Linked DNA regions of Youhaiella tibetensis. The protein of the gene in region 1 binds, or shares a complex with, the protein of each later gene. Links are inferred from orthologs where the notes say so. Each region holds a gene or a part of one and is shown on either strand. Other genes may lie near its edges.

Region 1 (3,113 bases):
GGTCTTCCTCGACATCTGGATGCAGGGGTCGCGCCTGGATGGCCTGCAACTGCTCGACGTGCTCCAGTCCCAGCATCCCGATATGCCCGTGGTCATGATCTCCGGGCACGGCAATGTCGAAACGGCCGTGTCCGCCATCAAGCGTGGCGCCTACGACTATATCGAGAAACCCTTCAAGATCGATCGCCTGCTGCTGATCACCCAGCGCGCCGTGGAAGCCACGCGCCTGCGCAACGAGGTGGCCGAACTCAAGGAACGCGGCGCGGGGACCAATACCGAGATGGTCGGCCACTCGCCGGCCCTCCAGCAGGTCAAGGGCATCATCGAGAAGTCCGCGCCGACCAACTCGCGTATTTTCGTTGCTGGCCCTTCGGGCGCCGGCAAGGGTCTCGTGGCACGGCTCATCCATCAGCGCAGCCCGCGTGCGCAGGCGCCGTTCATCGAGATCAACGCCTCGCTCTATGCGCCCGACGAGGTGCCCGTGGTGCTGTTCGGCCGCGAAACACGCGAGAAAAGCGGCATCCTGCGCACCGAGGTCGGTGCGCTTGAGCGCGCTCACGGGGGCACGCTCTACCTGTCGGAAGTCACCGCGCTCCCTCCTTCCGCCCAGGCGGCCCTGCTGCGCACGCTGGTGGAGAACAAGTTCAACCGCGTGGGCGGACAGGTCGCCGTGCCGATCGATGTTCGAATCATCTCCTCGAGTTCGCAGAGCATCCCCTCGCTCGTCGAGGCCGGGCAGTTTCGCTCCGACCTATACCATCGCCTCTCAATCGTGCCGGTTCAACTCACCCCGCTCAAGGAGCGGCGCGAGGACGTGCCGCCGCTGGTAAGCGCATTCATCGAGCAGGTCTGCCGCATGCACAACCTGCCGCGCATGACCATCGGCGATGACGCCATCGCGGTGCTCCAGGCCCAGGATTGGCCGGGCAACGCGCGTCAGTTGCGCAACTCCATCGAGCGGCTGCTGATCCTGATGAAGGGGCAGGCGCCCGAAGATGGGGTCATCACCGCCGCGATGCTGCCGTCCGATATCGGCGAGGTGCTGCCGACGGTGGGCGACACCGATGCATCGGCGCACCTGATGAGCCTGCCGCTGCGCGACGCCCGCGAGGTTTTCGAACGTCAGTACCTGTTGGCGCAGATCGAGCGTTTCGGGGGCAATATCTCCAAGACTGCCGAGTTCGTCGGCATGGAGCGCAGTGCATTGCACCGCAAGATCAAGTCGCTGGGGCTATAGGGCGTATTCGAAATTCTGGGGTGTTCATTGCCGTTGAGGCGGCTATGATCACCGGTAGGCACGGATTTTCAGATGTGCCATAGTGCCTGACCAATTAGATTTGCTTGATGACTTTCCGGGAAGGACAGGCCTGCGGCGGCCAAGGTCCTCACCTACAAGAAGGGTGGCGATGAGCCTGCCCGCTAAACAGAAGCCGCGAGAAGAGGCCTAAATGCCCGCCGAAAAAGCACAAAACCTCCAGGATTCCTTCCTCAATCACGTGCGCAAGCAGAAAGTCCCGGTCACGATTTTCCTCGTGAACGGCGTCAAGCTGCAGGGCATAATTACCTGGTTCGACAATTTCTGCCTGCTGCTCCGTCGTGATGCCCAGTCGCAGCTTGTCTACAAGCATGCGATCTCGACCATCATGCCGGGTGCGCCGATCCAGCTCTTCGATCCCGAGCATACCGGAGGCGACAACGCCTGATCCGCATAATCCGTCGGACGATTTCGACGACGGCGAGGACCGCAAGGGCGGTCCTCAGGCCTTTATCGATCAACGCGAGGCTCCGACACGTGTGGGACTGATCGTCCCGGACGTGCGTGGCGCGTCTGTCTATCACAGCATCGAAGCGCGCAAGGCCGAGTTCGAAGGCCTGGCGGCCGCGATCCGGCTCGAGATCGTGTTCTCCGAGGTCATCCGCGTTCGCGAAGTGCGGCCTGCCACCTTCATCGGCGGCGGGCAGGTGGAAGCCATTGCCAGGCGCGTGCAGGAGGAGGAGATCGAACTCCTTCTCGTCGACACGGCCCTGACGCCGATCCAGCAGCGTAACCTCGAGCGCGAGACCAAGGCCAAGGTTCTCGACCGCACGGCCCTCATCCTCGAAATCTTCGGGGAGCGCGCTGCCACGCGCGAGGGTGTGCTCCAGGTCGAACTGGCCCACCTCAACTACCAGAAGAGCCGTCTCGTCCGGTCATGGACGCACCTTGAGCGGCAACGCGGCGGTTTCGGCTTCCTGGGCGGCCCCGGCGAAACCCAGATCGAAAGCGACCGTCGCCTGCTTCAGGAGCGCATCGCGCTGCTCGAGGAGCGGATCGAGAAGGTCCGCAAGACCCGTCAGCAGCAGCGACGCAACCGGGACGAGGTGCCGTACCCGATCGTGGCCCTGGTCGGCTACACCAATGCCGGCAAGTCGAGCCTCTTCAACACCCTGACCGGTGCCGGCGTCTTCGCCGAGAACCTGCTCTTTGCCACGCTCGATACCACCGTTCGCAAGCTGGAACTGCCGCATGGCCGCCAGGTGATCGTGAGCGACACGGTCGGCTTCGTCGCCGACCTGCCGCACGACCTCGTCGCCGCCTTCCGCGCCACGCTCGAGGAAGTCACGCAGGCCGATGTCGTGCTCCACATCCGGGACGTCGCCAATCCCGATCACCAGGCGCAGGCCCGCGACGTGCTGACCGTGCTCGGTGAACTGGGGGTGTCGTCCGAGACCGTGCCTGTCATCGAGGTCTGGAACAAGATCGACCTGCTGCCGCGTGCCGAGGATGGCTCCATCCCCGCGCTCGCCAATACCGCTCCGGTGGGGCGCGTTGCGGCGACGGTTCCGGTTTCGGCCAAGACCGGCGAGGGTCTGGAAGACCTAAAGATCGCTATCGAGGCGGCCCTGTCGGCGGGCAGCCGGACCTATCGCGTCCACGTGCCTCACGCGGCCGGCGGCGATGTCGGTTGGCTTTACGGCCATGCCGAGATCATCGAGCGCATCGAGCCGGACGAGAAGGGCCAGGATTTCGTGGTCCGCGTCGAACCACGCCACCTGCGCGAGTTTCAGGAGCGCTTCAACGGCCGCATCGAGGGCGAGTGATCACTTGGCCTTGTCGGCCTTGCGTATTTCGT
Region 2 (3,205 bases), 840 kb from region 1 along the record:
CGTTGTCGATCTCGTTGCGCAGCGAACCCCAGTCGATGTCGGGGCGATTGCGCAGGTCGTCGGCGATATCGCCGTCCTTGGCCGCCAGCGCCACCAGGCGCTCGATGGCATACTGACCCAGCTCGGCCTTGGTGTTGCGCACCAGACGCGAGATCGAAACCTTGTCGCCATGCTCGGTGATGGCGTCGCTCACCCGCTCGGCAACCGCATGACGGCTGGCGACCGCCACGCGATGGTCCTCGCTCTGGTTGGCCACGATATCGATGAGGTCGTCATCCGAAAGCACGCTCGAGAACTCGAGCAGCGGCTTGGCCACCTCGATCACGTCATTGGCCAGCTTGACCACCACCGTGCCCGGCGCCCGGTCGAGCGGAGCCAGCAGCTTGGCCACGTGAGCCCGCGCTTCCACTTCCACCAGTTCGGCGAGTTGGCAGAGCACCTCGTCATACTGGATGACCTGTTCGTCGTCGCACCGGTCCGAAACGAAGGAGAAGAGCTGGGCCATGTTGCGGAACAACTGCTCCCGCTCCATGACGTTGGCGTCCCCGTTCAGCACGCGGAAGGTCGAGAATGCCTTCGTACCTTCTTCGATCTCTTGCATTTAGTCCCTCCGCGCGGGGTCGATCCGCCGATTTGGAAGACTTTGCCACCGCGCACTCGCAACCGGCTAAAGTGAGAAGGCGGAATTTGATTCAAATTTTAACGATTGGTTGTGTGGAAAACTGCCTCTCCGCGCCGCCTTGCCCCCGGTAGTCTGCGCCTCTCGGGCGCACACTTGTCCCCGCACCCCGAGCCATGCCCTCGCACCCCGCCGCCGATGCGGAGCAAACCGTTAACCAAAACGAAGAACCCGGCCACTAGGGCCGGGTCCTGGAGATTCGTACCGGTTGGTCGCCTTACTCGGCGGCGGCGGATTCACCGTCCGAAATCGCGTCTGCCGGCTTGCCGGTCTTGAGCGCCGCGCGGGCAGCGCGGATGCCGTCGCCATACTCCTTGGCGATGAGATCGAAATGGGCGAGCTGGCGGTCGATGATCTCGTCGGGAACCCCATCCATGGCCGCGGCCAGGTTCGAATAGAGCCGTGCCTTCTGGCCGGCGTCGAACAGGTTGTAGAGGTCCCGCGGCTGGCGATAGTCGTCGTTGCCGTCGCGGTGGTTATACCGGTCGGCATCGCCCGAGATCTTGAGCGGCGGCTCCTTGACCGACTTGTCCTCGACCGGACCGCCGAAGCTGTTGGGCTCGTAATAGGCGTCCGGGTTCGGATTGTTGGCGAAGAAGCGCATCGCCCCATCCTTGTGGTAGTGATGGACCGCAACCTTGGGCGCGTTGACCGGCAGCGCCTCGTAATGCGTGCCCAGGCGATAGCGGTGGGCGTCGGCATAAGAGAACACGCGCGCCTGCAGCATCTTGTCGGGCGAGTAACCGATGCCGGGCACCTTGTTGGACGGCGAGAACGCCGCCTGCTCGATCTCGGCGAAATAGTTGTCGGCGTTGCGGTTGAGCTCGACCACGCCCACCTCGATCACCGGGTAATCCGCATGCGGCCACACCTTGGTGAGGTCGAACGGGTTGTACCAATGCTTGTCGGCATCGGTTTCCGGCATGATCTGGACCTGCATGGTCCAGCGCGGGAACTCGCCGCGATCGATCGTGCCGAAGAGCTCTTCCTGGTAGGATTCGCGGCTCTCGCCGATGATCTTCTCGGCCTCGGCATTGGTGTAGTGCTTGTGGCCCTGCTGGGTCTTGAAGTGGAACTTCACCCAGAAGCGCTCGCCATCATCGTTCCAGAACGAATAGGTGTGCGAGCCGTACCCGTTCATATACATCGGCGCCACCGGCAGGCCGCGGTCCGAGAACAGCGTCGTGACCTGGTGCAGGCTTTCCGGCGACTGGCTCCAGAAATCCCACATCGCGGTCTTGGAGCGCAGGTTGGTCTTGGGATGGCGCTTCTGGGTGTGGATGAAGTCGGGGAACTTGAGCGGATCGCGCACGAAGAACACCGGGGTGTTGTTCCCCACCAGGTCCCAGTTGCCTTCCTCGGTATAGAACTTGATGGCGAAGCCGCGCACGTCGCGCTCGGCGTCGGCCGCACCCATCTCGCCGGCCACGGTCGAGAAGCGGATCAGCAGGTCCGTCTTCTTGCCCAGGCCCTGGAAGAGCTTGGCGCGGGTGTACTTGGAGATGTCGTTGGTGATGGTCAGGGTCCCGAAGGCGCCCCAACCCTTGGCGTGCACCACGCGCTCAGGAATGCGCTCGCGGTTCTGATGGGCCAGCTTCTCGAGGAGCTGATAGTCCTGCATCAATACCGGGCCGCGCGGACCAGCCGTCTCCGAATTCTGGTTGTCGGAAACCGGCGCGCCGGCACTCGTCGTCATGCGGGGACGATCGACCATGGCTGTAACTCTCTTGGGTAGATTCTCAACGGGGCGCATCTTACGCCGACGGGGCTAATTAGACAAATTGATAAGCCTATGGATCATGATAATATGAACTTATCATGAGCCTCACCCTCAAGCAGATGCGCTATGCTCTGGTCCTTGCCGAAACCGGCCATTTCGGGCGTGCCGCCGAACGCTGCCGCGTCACCCAGCCGGCGCTTTCCCAGCAGATCCAGCTCATCGAGGAGTTCTGCGGCGCCGCCCTTTTCGACCGCCAGGGCCGGACCGTGCGCCCTACCCCGCTCGGGGCCGAATTCGTCGAACGCGCCCGCAAGGTGCTCGAGGCCTCCGACGACCTGGTGTCCTTCGCCCAGGGCCATGCCGGCCAACCCTCCGGGCCGATTCGGTTCGGACTTATCCCCACCGTCGCGCCCTATCTGCTGCCCGACATATTCCCGGCCCTCCAGGCGCAGCTTCCGGACCTCATTTTCCGCGCCAGCGAAAGTCGCACCGAAACGCTGCTCAAGGCCCTGGCCGAAGGCCAGCTCGACCTGGCGCTCATCGCCAGCGAACCGCCGCCTGGCGGCCCGCGGCTGACCATCGCCCCGCTCTTCCCCGATCCCTTCGTGCTCGCCTCGGCGCGCAACGAAGCGCCCGAGGGCCCGGTGCCGCTCGCCAGCCTCCCGGCCGAGCGCATCCTGCTGCTCGATGAGGGCCACTGCCTGCGCGACCAGGCCATCGCCGCCTGTTCGCTCGAAGCCGATCCTTCCGCGCGCACGTTCGCGGCCACCTCGCTCTCGACCATCGTCGAGTTCGTGGCCAACGGC

Evidence for each region.
Region 2: the proteins of hfq (region 1) and FNA67_RS15030 are in contact, whole or in part, in a crystal structure (PDB 3VU3), measured with the Escherichia coli proteins. The link is inferred for Youhaiella tibetensis from one-to-one orthologs.

The regions. Positions count from the first base shown.
Region 1 is NZ_CP041690.1:2,223,615-2,226,727, reverse strand. What follows is about bases 281-3,075. They hold hfq (RNA chaperone Hfq), read left to right. Parts: upstream 281-1,448; coding sequence 1,449-1,703; downstream 1,704-3,075. Other genes in these bases: hflX (GTPase HflX), read left to right, coding at 1,795-3,075; ntrX (nitrogen assimilation response regulator NtrX), read left to right, coding at 281-1,237. In the rest of the region: more of ntrX, read left to right, coding at 1-280; more of hflX, read left to right, coding at 3,076-3,081; mazG (nucleoside triphosphate pyrophosphohydrolase), read right to left, coding at 3,082-3,113. UniProt on the Escherichia coli protein: RNA chaperone that binds small regulatory RNA (sRNAs) and mRNAs to facilitate mRNA translational regulation in response to envelope stress, environmental stress and changes in metabolite concentrations.
Region 2 is NZ_CP041690.1:3,068,387-3,071,591, forward strand. Bases 146-3,032 are described here. They hold FNA67_RS15030 (catalase), read right to left. Parts: upstream 2,394-3,032; coding sequence 897-2,393; downstream 146-896. Other genes in these bases: FNA67_RS15025 (DUF2336 domain-containing protein), read right to left, coding at 146-601; FNA67_RS15035 (hydrogen peroxide-inducible genes activator), read left to right, coding at 2,498-3,032. In the rest of the region: more of FNA67_RS15025, read right to left, coding at 1-145; more of FNA67_RS15035, read left to right, coding at 3,033-3,205.